2 regions of the Amycolatopsis sp. NBC_00345 genome follow, and region 2 is predicted to be linked to the other one. Evidence: predicted binding sites of a transcription regulator. Region 2 holds the regulator's gene; the other holds the start of a gene.

Region 1 (6,192 bases), 960 kb from region 2:
CTCCTCGCCGGCCCAGCTGATGGTGGTGCCGGTGCCCCGGAAGTCGAACCGGGTGCCGAGTTCCTTGCTCGCCTGGTTCAGGGCGTTGTCCACCTCCTGGCGGTCGACCTTGCTCACCACGTCGAAAGACGGATCCGCCACGTGTCCTCACACCTCGTACTCGCTCGTCAGGGGCCACCAGCCTAGCCCCTGCCCCAGGCGCGGGTATCCCGGTTGACCCCCGCCGGGGCCGGTTGGGTATCCTTCTCCATGGCTGGTTCGTCCGGCCATGGCGAGTTGCCCGAGCGGCCAAAGGGATCTGACTGTAAATCAGACGGCTCAGCCTTCGGGGGTTCGAATCCCTCACTCGCCACACCAGCGGGAAAGCCCCGGTGACCAGTACGAACAGGTCGCCGGGGCTTTCTTGTGCCGCCTGGAGGTGTCCGGGTGTTCCCGGACCGGATGGCCCTCCACGCCGTGTCTCATGTGGACAGTAAGAAGCCCCGTTCGCGTAGCGTGTGCCGCGGTCACGAAAGCCGCCCCGGAGGTTCACGAAATGCATGCGACGGTCCGCACGCCCGCCGGTGTCACGCTCGGGGTCGAGCGCTTCGGCGACGCGGCGGCGCCCCTCGTGCTGCTCGCGGGCGGCACGACCATGCTCTCCTGGCCCGACGCGCTCTGCGAGGCGCTCGCGCGCGGCGGACGTCACGTGGTGCGCTACGACCTGCGTGACTCCGGCACATCGACGACCGTCGACCCCGAGGCGCCGGAGTACACGTTGCGCGCCCTCGCCGCCGACGCCGCCGCGCTCGTCCGCGAACTCGGCGACGGGCCGGCGCACCTGGCGGGCATCGGCGTCGGCGGGATGGTCGCCCAGGTCGCCGCGCTTGATCACCCGGACGCGTTCTCGGCCCTCACCCTCGCCGGGACGCGGCCCGTCGCACCGGGACCGGTCGACGACGATCTGCCCGAACACGACGCGGCGACGATGGCGCGGCGGTTCGCGCTCCCGATGCCCGAGTGGTCCGATCGCGCTGCCGTGGCGGAGTACGCCGCCGCCGGCGCGGAGGTCCTCGGCAACGACCCGGCCACGGCACGCGCGACGGCCGGGCGCGTCTTCGACCGCACACCGGGCACGGATCCCGCGGTCCAGATGGCCAACCAGCTGGGCATGGTGTTCTCCAAGCTCGACTGCAAGCCGCGCTGGCGCGAGCGCTTGCCCGAAATAACCACACCGGCGCTCGTGGTGCACGGCCGTCGCGACCCCTTCTTCCCGGTCGGCAACGGCGAAGCACTCGCGCGCGAGATCCCCGGCGCGCGGCTGCTCGTCCTCGAACAGGCCTCGACCGCGATCCCCGACGCGGCCGCCGACGAGGTCGCCGAGGCGATGCTCGCGCTATAAGGAAGAGGCCCCCGCTCCGGAGAACGGGGGCCTCGAAACCGAACAGCTCACGCAGCCTGGCGCACCGCCGTGGAGGCCGGGCTCAGCGCCAGGTCCAGCACCTCACGGACGTTCGCCACGGCGTGGACGTCCAGCTGCGACAGGACTTCGGCCGGGACGTCGTCCAGGTCGGGCTCGTTGCGCTGCGGGATGATGACCGTCTTCATGCCCGCGCGGTGGGCCGCCAGCAGCTTCTGCTTCACGCCGCCGATCGGGAGGACGCGCCCGGTCAGGGAGACCTCGCCGGTCATCGCCACGTCGGCGCGGACCACGCGGCCCGACAGCAGCGACGCGAGCGCCGTTGTCATCGTCACGCCGGCCGAGGGGCCGTCCTTCGGCACCGCGCCCGCGGGGACGTGGACGTGGATGCCGCGGTCCTTCAGGTCACTCACCGGCAGCTCCAGCTCCGCGCCGTGCGAACGCAGGTAGGACAGCGCGATCTGCACCGACTCCTTCATCACTTCGCCGAGCTGGCCCGTCAGCTGCAGGCCCGTCGCGCCGCTTTCCGGATCGGACAGCGAGGCCTCGATGTAGAGGACGTCACCACCAGCACCCGTCACCGCGAGACCCGTCGCGACGCCCGGCAACGCTGTGCGCTGCGTCGACGCCGGCAGCGACGACTCCGGCACGTGCCGCGGGCGGCCCAGGTATGCCTCCAAATCGTTGGCGTCCAAGGAAACCGGCAGCAAAAGCTCGTCGAGCGCCACCTTCGTCGCGATCTTGCGCAGCACCTTCGCGATGGTCCGGTTCACGTCGCGCACGCCCGCCTCGCGGGTGTACTCGGCGGCGATCCGGCTGTACGCCTCGTCGGTCAGCACCACTTCGCCCGGCTTGATGCCGGCGCGCTCCAGCTCACGCGGCAGCAGGTGGTCGCGTGCGATGGTCACCTTCTCGTGCTCGGTGTAGCCGTCCAGCGTGACCAGCTCCATGCGGTCGAGCAACGGGCCGGGGATGGTCTCCAGCGCGTTCGCCGTCGCCAGGAACACGACGTCGGACAGGTCCAGCTCCACCTCGAGGTAGTGGTCGCGGAACGTGTGGTTCTGCTCCGGGTCCAGCACCTCCAGCAGGGCGGCCGTCGGGTCGCCGCGGTAGTCGGCGCCGACCTTGTCGATCTCGTCGAGCAGCACGACCGGGTTCATCGAGCCGGCCTCCTTGATGGCCCGCACGATGCGGCCGGGCAGCGCGCCGACGTACGTGCGCCGGTGGCCGCGGATCTCTGCCTCGTCCCGGATTCCGCCGAGGGCGACCCGGACGAACTTGCGGCCCATGGCCCGCGCGACGGACTCGCCCAGCGACGTCTTGCCGACCCCGGGAGGACCGGCGAGTGCGAGCACGGCGCCCGAACGCCGTCCACCCACCGGGCCGAGACCGGACTCCGCGCGGCGCTTGCGCACGGCCAAGTACTCGATGATGCGTTCCTTGACGTCGTCGAGGCCCGCGTGGTCCGCGTCGAGCACGGCGCGCGCGGCGGCGATGTCGTAGACGTCCTCCGTGCGCTCGTTCCACGGCAGCTCCAGCACCGTGTCGAGCCACGTGCGGATCCAGCCGCCCTCGGGCGACTGCTCGGAGGTGCGCTCCAGCTTGTCGACCTCGGCCAGCGCGGCCTTCTTCACGTTGTCGGGCAGTTCGGCGGCCTCGACGCGGGCGCGGTAGTCGTCGTCCTCGGCGGTGCCGTCGAGCTCGCCCAGCTCCTTGCGGATCGCTTCGAGCTGGCGGCGCAGCAGGAATTCCTTCTGCTGCTTCTCCATGCCATCGGCGACGTCCTTGCGGATGGTGTCGGTGACCTCCAGCTCAGCGAGGTACTCGCGGCTCCATTCAAGGGCCTTCTCGAGCCGGGCGCTGACGTCGAGCGCGTTCAGCAGCTCGATTTTCTGGTCGGTGTTCAGGTACGGCGCGTTGCCGGACAGGTCGGCGACCGCGGACGGCTCCTCGATCTGCTGGACGGCGTCGATCATCTGCCAGCCGCCGCGCTGCTGCAGCACGGAGATCACCACGGCCTTGTACTCGGCGGCGAGCTTGGCGGAACGGTCGTCGGTGGTCTCGGCCGCGTCGTCGGCGTGGACCCAGCGGGCCGCGCCGGGACCGTCGGCGATGCGGCCGACGACCGCGCGGCCGGTGCCGCGCAGCAGGACGGCGGCCTTGCCACCGGGGACCCGGCCCACACGCTCGACGGTCGCGACGGTGCCGAGCCCGGCGTACTCGCCGTGGACACGCGGCACGATCAGGACCTCGGCCTTGGCGGCCGCGCCGGAGTGGATGCCGGGGAAGGACGCCGTCGCGGGCGTCTTGGCCTGGGCGGACTCCACCGCGGCCCGGGTCTCGGCGTCGGTGAGGTCGAGCGGGACCACCATGCCCGGCAGCACGACGTCGTCATCGAGCGGGAGCACGGGCAGGAGGCGGGTGTCGGTCATGTGCACTCCTCGGGTAGTTGAGTCTGCTCTGCTCAACTCTCCGATGGGCCGGTTTGTTTCCGAAGGAGTGTTCGCTGGGAGCGATCGGAGGAAGGTCGCTGCGCGCCTGCGTACCGATCAGGCCGGCCGCCGCGCGACCGCGCACCAGGCGAACGGCCGGGTCTCGGCTTCCACCGCCGAGACCGACTGCTCCGGGCGCCAGTCCGGCAGCGCCGTCATCCCCGGCTCCAGCAGGGGCCAGCCGCCGAACCACGGCAGGATCTCCCCGGCCGAGCGGAGGTACGCGGGGTTCGAGGTGTCGCGGTAGGCGTCGACGAAACGGCGGACTTCCGCGGCGCGCTCGGGCGGCGCGTCTTCGGTGCAGGTGCCGTGCGTCACGGCCAGCCAGGACCCCGGCGCGAGCTTCGCGCGGTAGGTGGCCATCAGGCCGTCGGGGTCGTCGTCCGGGCCGATGAAGTGCAGGACGGTGATCATCAGCAGGCAGACGGGCTCCGACCAGTCGATCAGCCGCTGCGTGGTCTCGTCGGCGAACACCGCCGCCGGGTCGCGGATGTCGCGCTGCGCCAGGCCGGCCCAGTCCGTGGCCTCCTCGCGCTCGAGGATGAGGGTCGAGTGCGCGGCCGCCACGGCCTCGTAGTCCACGTAGACGACCGCGGCGGGCTCGTCGGCGGGCAGCCGGTCGGAGACGATCTCGTGCACGTTGCCCGCGGTCGGCACGCCGGAGCCGAGGTCGACGAACTGCCGGATGCCCGCGTCCAGCGCGGCCTCGACCACGCGGTTCATGAACGCCCGGTTCTGCCGCGAAATCGGCCGGATCAGCGGCCAGACCTTCTCCACCCGGCGGCCGAACTCGCGGTCGACGGCCCAGTTCTGCGAACCGCCCAGGTACCAGTCGTAGACCCGGGCCGCGGACGGCTTGTCGATGTCGACGCCGGCCGGGACCTCGTCCGCGGTCATGCCGACGGCTTCTCCGCGACCGCGCACCAGGCGAACGGCCGGGCCTCGGCCTCGACCGCGTTCAGCTCTCGCTCCGGGCGCCAGTCCGGCAGGTGCGTGATGCCCGGGTCCAGCAGCGGCCAGCCGCCGAACAGCGGCTCGATCTCGTCGCGGTCGCGCAGCCACATCGGGTTGCTGGTCTTGCGGTACTGCTCGACGAGCCAGCGCAGGCCGTCCAGCGCCGGGCCGCTGCCGTCGCCCTCGCTCATCTGCGAAATGGCGAGCCAGCTGCCGGGCGCGAGCGCGTCACGGTAGGCCTTGACCATGCCCTCCGGGTCGTCGTCCGGGCCGACGAAGTGCAGCACCGCCATCATCATCAGGCAGACCGGCTGGTCGAAGTCGATCAGCTCGCGGGTGGTCTCGGCGCGCAGCACCGTCCGGGGCTTGCGCATGTCCGCCTGGAGGACGCCGGCCCAGTCGGTGGCCGCCGCATCTTCGAGGATCAGCGTGGCGTGCGCGACGGCGACCGGCTCGTAGTCGACGTACACCACGGTCGCGTGGTCCTCGTCGCCCAGCTCGGCCTCGATCACCTCGTGCACGTTGCCCGCCGTCGGCACGCCGGAGCCGAGGTCGACGAACTGCCGGATGCCGGCCGCGAGCGCCGCCTGCACCACGCGGTTCATGAACTCGCGGTTCTGCTTCGCCCCCGGCTTCACCAGCGACCACTGCCGCTCGGCCTTCCGGCCGAACTCGCGGTCGACGGCCCAGTTCTGCTTGCCCCCGAGGAACCAGTCGTAGATCCGGGCCGCCGACGGCTTCTCGGTGTCCACGCCCTCCGGCGCTCTCGGTGCGGCATCCGGCTGCTCGGTCACGTCGACGACTCCCCTCGTCCGGCCACTACAGCCAGCCTAGTCAGGGGAGCCGTCACGGTCAGCCGCCAGGCGCGCCGGGGGAACCGCTCGTCGCGGGCGTCTTCAGCGGGCCGCGGGCCGCCGCTGCCAGCCCGTCCACAGCGGACGGTAGCCCTGGGCGTACCAGAACGGCGTCGAGCGCGGGTTGGCCAGCGCGTGGTGCAGGAGGACGACGTCGGCGCCCGCCTCGTCGAAGACCTGGTGCGCGTGGGCCGCCAGCGCGGTGCCGACGCCGGCCGAACGCGCCGCCTCGGCGACCGCAAGAGAAGAGAGGTACCCGACGCGCGAGGCGGCGACGCGGTGCTTGATCCACGAAGTCTCGTCCGGCATCTGCAGCACGGCCATGCCCAGCGGCTGGCCGTAGAGCTCCGCGATCCACACCTGCGGCTCCGGCCGTTCCAGCTGGCGCAGCAGCTCCTTCGACACCACTTCCTCGGCGCCGGGCCGCACCGTGACCCGGCCGAACTGCGCGTCGTAGCGCTGCAGTTCCAGCATCAGGCCGACGGCCGTGTCC
Region 2 (6,192 bases):
CAAGTCTGGCTTGACGAGGTGTGCGAAGCCCAGATAGAACTTGCCAGGGCCCCGCTCAAGGCGGCGCCGAAACGTGCAGGTCACGAACATAGCAGCAGAGCTGCCAACACAGGAGGAAGCACCATGGCGCGAGCGGTCGGCATCGACCTCGGCACGACCAACTCGGTCGTCGCCGTCCTTGAGGGCGGCGAGCCGACGGTCATCGCCAACTCGGAAGGCTCCCGTACCACCCCGTCCATCGTCGCCTTCGCCAAGAACGGCGAAGTGCTGACCGGCCAGCCGGCGAAGAACCAGGCTGTGACGAACGTCGACCGCACCATCCGGTCCGTGAAGCGGCACATCGGCACCGACTGGAAGACCGAGATCGACGGCAAGGGGTACACGCCGCAGGAGATCAGCGCGCGCGTGCTGATGAAGCTGAAGCGCGACGCCGAGTCGTACCTGGGCGAGGAGATCACCGACGCGGTGATCACCGTCCCGGCGTACTTCGAGGACGCCCAGCGGCAGGCCACCAAGGAGGCCGGGCAGATCGCCGGCCTGAACGTGCTCCGCATCGTCAACGAGCCGACCGCCGCCGCGCTGGCGTACGGCCTGGACAAGGGCGAGAAGGAGCAGACCATCCTGGTCTTCGACCTCGGTGGCGGCACGTTCGACGTCTCGCTGCTGGAGATCGGCGAGGGTGTGGTCGAGGTCCGCGCGACCTCCGGCGACAACCACCTCGGCGGTGACGACTGGGACGAGCGCATCGTCAAGTGGCTGGTCGACAAGTTCAAGGCCACCAACGGCATCGACCTGACCCGCGACAAGATGGCGCTGCAGCGCATCCGCGAGGCGGCGGAGAAGGCGAAGATCGAGCTGTCCAGCTCCAACTCCGCCAGCATCAACCTGCCGTACATCACCGTGGACGGCGACAAGAACCCGCTGTTCCTCGACGAGACGCTCTCGCGCGCCGAGTTCCAGAAGATCACCTCGGACCTGCTCGAGCGCACCCGCAACCCGTTCAACAACGTCATCCGTGACGCGGGCACCTCGGTCGGCGACATCGACCACGTCGTGCTCGTGGGTGGTTCCACCCGCATGCCGGCCGTGGCCGAGCTGGTCAAGGAGCTGACCGGCGGGCGCGAGCCGAACAAGGGCGTGAACCCGGACGAGGTCGTCGCGGTCGGCGCGGCGCTGCAGGCCGGTGTGCTCAAGGGCGAGGTCAAGGACGTCCTGCTGCTCGACGTGACCCCGCTTTCGCTGGGCATCGAGACCAAGGGCGGCGTGTTCACCAAGCTCATCGAGCGCAACACCACGATCCCGACCAAGCGCTCGGAGACCTTCTCCACCGCGGACGACAACCAGCCGTCGGTGCAGATCCAGGTGTTCCAGGGTGAGCGCGAGATCGCCGCGCACAACAAGAAGCTCGGCATGTTCGAGCTGACCGGCCTGCCGCCCGCCCCGCGTGGCGTGCCGCAGATCGAGGTCACCTTCGACATCGACGCCAACGGCATCGTGCACGTGACCGCGAAGGACCTGGGCACGAACAAGGAGCAGTCGATGACGATCACCGGCGGCTCCGCGCTGCCGAAGGACGACATCGACCGGATGGTCAAGGACGCCGAGGCGCACGCCGAGGAGGACAAGACCCGCCGCGAAGAGGCCGAGACGCGCAACCAGGCCGAGACGCTGGTCTACCAGACCGAGAAGTTCCTCAAGGACAACGACGACAAGCTGCCCGAGGACCTCAAGGGCAAGGTCAAGACCGCGATCGACGAGTCGAACGAGGCGCTGAAGGGCACCGACTCGGCCAAGATCCGCGAGTCCATCGAGAAGCTGAACACGGCTTCGCAGGAGCTGGGCACCGCGCTGTACGCCAACGCGAACGCCGAAGGCGCTCCGGGTGCCGACGCGGGTGCCGCGGGCGCGGCCGGTGGCGCCGCGGGCGCGGCCGGTGGCGCCGCGGGCGGAGCCGGCCAGGCCAAGGCCGACGACGTGGTCGACGCCGAGATCGTGGAAGAGGACGAGAAGAAGTGACCCCACGACACGAGGACACCGAGGGCCGGGGCCCGGACGAACCGGTGGTCGTGCGTGACCGGCGGCGGGTCGACCCGCAGACCGGCGAGGTCCGCCCACCTGCCCCGGAAAGTGAAGCGCCAGTGCCGGCCGAGGAGGAGCTCGCGGGCAAGCACGCGGGCCCCTCGCTCGGCGACTCGGTCGTGGACGACGCCGTCTCGGTGGCGTCCGACGTCGAGAAGCAGCTGGCCGAGCGCACTGCCGACCTGCAGCGTTTGCAGGCGGAGTACGCGAACTACCGCAAGCGGGTGGACCGTGACCGCGAGGCCGTGGTGCTGCGCGCCAAGGCGTCCGTGGTCGAGGACATGCTGCCCCTGCTCGACGACCTCGAGCGCGCGGAGCAGCACGGCGACCTGACCGGTGCGTTCAAGGCGGTCGGCGACAAGCTGGTCAGCGGTCTGCAGCGGGCCGGCCTGGAGTCGTTCGGCGCGGAGGGCGAGCCCTTCGACCCGAGCGTGCACGAGGCCGTCCAGCACAACACCTCGCCGGACGTGGCGGGCCCGACGGTCACCGTGGTCATGCGCCGCGGCTACCGCTTCGGGGACCGGGTGCTGCGCGCGGCGCTCGTCGCGGTCACCGACCACGAGCCGGGCGCGGACGCTCCGGTCGACCCGCCCGTCGGCGGCGAGCTGCCGCTCGACGGGTCGATCGATGAGCCGAACCAGAAGTAACTGTCGTTCCACAGTGGAAGGAGGAGGCACCCGGTGAGTGCTCGGGAATGGATCGGTAAGGACTTCTACCGGGAGCTGGGTGTCTCCTCCGACGCCACCGCGGACGAGATCAAGAAGGCCTACCGCAAGCTGGCCAAGGAAAACCACCCGGACGCCAACGCGGGCAACACGGAGGCGGAGAACAAGTTCAAGGCCGTCTCCGAGGCCTACGGCGTGCTGTCCGACCCGGCCAAGCGCAAGGAGTACGACGAGGCCAAGAGCCTCTTCGGCGCCGGCGGCGCGGGCGGGTTCGGCGGCTTCCCCGGCGGCGGTGCCGGCGGGGCCGGTGGCTTCGACATGGGCGACATCTTCAGCCAGACCGGTGCGCAGCAGGGCGGCTTCGGCGGGCTCGGCGACATACTGGGCGGCATCTTCGGCCGTGGCCGGGGTGGCCCGGCGGGCGCGTCGGCGAACCGTCCGCAGCGCGGGGCCGACGTCGAGACCGACGTCCGGATCGACTTCACCGAGGCGGTCAAGGGCGCGACCCTGCCGTTGCGGCTGTCGAGCCCGGCCACGTGCTCGACGTGCGGCGGCAGCGGCGCGAAGCCGGGCACGTCGCCGCGCACCTGCCCGACCTGCAGCGGGTCCGGCCTGGTCAGCCGCAGCCAGGGCGCGTTCGCGTTCTCCGAGCCGTGCCGAGACTGCCGAGGCCGCGGCCAGCTGATCGACGACCCGTGCCCGGAGTGCGGTGGCGAGGGCATCAGCACCCGCACCCGCACGCTGACCGTGCGCATCCCGCCGGGCGTCGACGACGACCAGCGGATCCGCCTGGCCGCGCAAGGCGAGCCGGGCCGGGGCGGCGCGCAGGCCGGTGACCTGTACGTACGCGTGCACGTCGCGCCGCACCCGCTGTTCGGCCGCAAGGACCTGAACCTGACGCTGACCGTGCCGGTGGACTTCACCGAGCTGGCGCTGGGCACCACCGTCACGGTGCCCACGCTGGACGGCAAGGTGTCACTCAAGGTGCCCGCGGGTACCGCGAGTGGCCGAGTGTTGCGCGTGCGGGGAAAGGGCATTCAGAAGCGGGACGGCTCACAGGGTGACCTGCTGGTGACCCTGCAGGCCGAGGTTCCGGCCAAACTGGATGACAAGGCGCGCTCGGCGCTCGAGGCCTACGCCGAGTCGATCAAGGGCCACGACCCGCGGCCCCAGATCACCGAGTTGCTCGAAGGCAGGTGAGGGTGATGTTCGGCGGACTACCGGGACTCCCACACGGCGCGGACGAGGACACGCCGGTGTTCGTGATTTCGGTGGCGGCGCAGCTCTCGGGGCTGCACGCCCAGACGTTGCGCTCCTACGACCGCCAGGGCCTGGTCTCGCCGGGCCGCACCTCCGGCGGCGGCCGTCGCTACTCGATGCGTGACATCGCCCTGCTGCGCGAGGTGCAACGCCTCTCGCAGGAGGCCGGCGTCAACCTCGCGGGCGTCAAGCGCATCATCGAGCTGGAGAACCAGGTCGACGCCCTGCGCGCCCGCGTGCACGAGCTGACCGAGGAGATCGCCGCGGCCTACGCGGCCGCCGAGCAGGCGGCCGCCGCGGTCCACGCCTCCTACCGCAAGGACCTCGTCCCGATGCGGCAGCAGACGTCGCTGGTGGTCTGGAAACCCAAGCACCGCTGAACAGCTCGTGAGTGTTTATGACGGTTAGAACCGTCATAAACACTCACGAGTCATTTCAGGTGCTCGGCGAAGAACCCGGTCACCCGCTTCCAGGCGTCGGAGTCCGAAGGCTCGTGGTAGCCGAAGTTCGCGATGCGCACCAGGGCCTGCAGCGGGGCCGGGCCCATCTTGTTCGCGAAGCTGTGGCCGGCGTCGGGGTACTCCTTGACGTCGTGCGGGATGCCGCGGGACTCCAGTTCCGCTTCGAGTTTCGCGGCCGCGCCGCGCAGGGTCGGGTCGCGGCGGCCGAAGCTGGCGACTATGGGGCAGGCGCCGTCCAAAGCGGACAGGTCGCGGGGCAGCTGGCCGTAGTAGGGCGCGGAGGCGTCGAACTCGCGTGACGCCGCGACCAGCGCGAAGCCACCGCCCAGGCAGTAGCCGACGACGCCGACCTTGCCGGTCGCGTCCGGGCGCGCGGCCACGAGCGAGCGGGCCGCCTCGATGTCGTCGTACGCGCGGCCCGAGCGGGCGAACAGCTCGCTGAACACGCGCTTCACACAGCGGAAGAAACCGCCGCGCGAGTACAGGTCGGGGCTCAGCGCCAGGTAGCCCTCGGCGGCGAACCGGTCGGTGATGTTCCGCGCGTCCTGCGACAGGCCGATCGCGTCGTGGATGATCACCAGGCCGGGGAAGGGCCCGTCGCCTTCGGGGGTGGCCAGGTAGCCCTTGATGCCGCCGTCCGCGGCGGGGATCCGGATCTCCATGCCCCGACCTTAGCCCGCCGGCGCTCTGTCCGAAATGGACAAATCAGTCGATGGTGAACGGATCGTACGAGATGCGTTCCAGGTCCACGCCGGCCGCCAGCAGCTTCGCGATCGTCGCGCGGATCATCGGCGGTGAGCCCGACACCAGCACGTTGTGCTTCTTCCACTTGCCACGCTGCGTCACAGCGGCGGCCAGGGTGCCCCGGTCGCCGCCGGAGACCGCGCCCTCCTCCGTCACCGGCGTCACCGTCAGCCATGGCGCGGTGACGGCCAGCCGTCTCAGCTCGTCCAGCGCGTAGAGGTCACCGGGCCGGCGCCCGCCGAAGAACAGGTGGACGGGCGGGTTTCGCTTCCAGCGCGCGAGGTCGTCCAGGATGGACAGCAGTGGCGTGATGCCGGTGCCGCCCGCGATCATCAGCAACGGCCGCTGGTCCGCCACCGGTGTCACCGAGAGCGCGCCCAGCGGCGGCCCCAGCCGCCACACATCCCCAGCCCGGGCGTGGTTCACGATGGCGCGCGAGACCCAGCCGCCCGGCACCGAGCGGACGTGGAAGGTCAGCAGCCCGTCGTCGCGCGGCGCCGTCGCCGGCGAGAGGTAACGCCACAGCCGCGGCCGCTGCGGCACTTCCACGCTCACGTAACCGCCGGCGCGGTACGGCAGGAGGTGCTCGGTCTGCACCCGCACCAGCGCGATGTCACGCGAGAGCTTCCGGTGCTCCAGCACGGTTCCGCTCCACCAGGCGGGCCCGGTTTCGGCGGACGCGGCCTTGCGCATGGTCTCGGAGATCAGCCCGTACGCCGAGGTCCACGCCGTTTCCACCTCGGGTGTCCAGGCGTCCTTCAGGAAACGTTTCAACGCGCTCACCAGTGCCGTTCCCACGGCGTCGTAGTGGCGCGTCAGCACGTCGAACTTCCGGTGGTCACGGCCCAGCTGGCCGAGGAACGTGACGAGTTCGTCCGGGCGGTCCACCATCTGCACCACGTACACCAGCGCGCGCAGCAACCGGTCGCGCTGGGTCGTCATGGTGATGGGGAAAAGATCACGGGCGTCCGGGGCGATCACGA

What was found. The regulator HspR, encoded in region 2, represses chaperone genes until heat shock. The targets are predictions, from matches to a motif close to ANNTTGAGTNNNNNNNACTCAANNT.
Region 1: the regulator HspR is predicted to act here: its motif matches at 3,846-3,870, upstream of lon (endopeptidase La).

Annotation. Positions count from the first base shown of each region.
Region 1 is NZ_CP107995.1:8,853,811-8,860,002, forward strand. Features, by position in the region: gene OG943_RS40240 (YajQ family cyclic di-GMP-binding protein) at 1-141, opposite strand, end outside; tRNA gene OG943_RS40245 (tRNA-Tyr) at 271-352, shown strand; gene OG943_RS40250 (alpha/beta fold hydrolase) at 536-1,381, shown strand; gene lon (endopeptidase La) at 1,429-3,831, opposite strand; gene OG943_RS40260 (SAM-dependent methyltransferase) at 3,949-4,788, opposite strand; gene OG943_RS40265 (SAM-dependent methyltransferase) at 4,785-5,639, opposite strand; gene OG943_RS40270 (GNAT family N-acetyltransferase) at 5,742-6,192, opposite strand, start outside.
Region 2 is NZ_CP107995.1:7,893,627-7,899,818, reverse strand. Features, by position in the region: gene dnaK (molecular chaperone DnaK) at 124-2,016, shown strand; gene grpE (nucleotide exchange factor GrpE) at 2,013-2,726, shown strand; gene dnaJ (molecular chaperone DnaJ) at 2,760-3,944, shown strand; gene OG943_RS35655 (heat shock protein transcriptional repressor HspR) at 3,950-4,384, shown strand; gene OG943_RS35650 (dienelactone hydrolase family protein) at 4,435-5,127, opposite strand; gene OG943_RS35645 (globin domain-containing protein) at 5,171-6,192, opposite strand, start outside.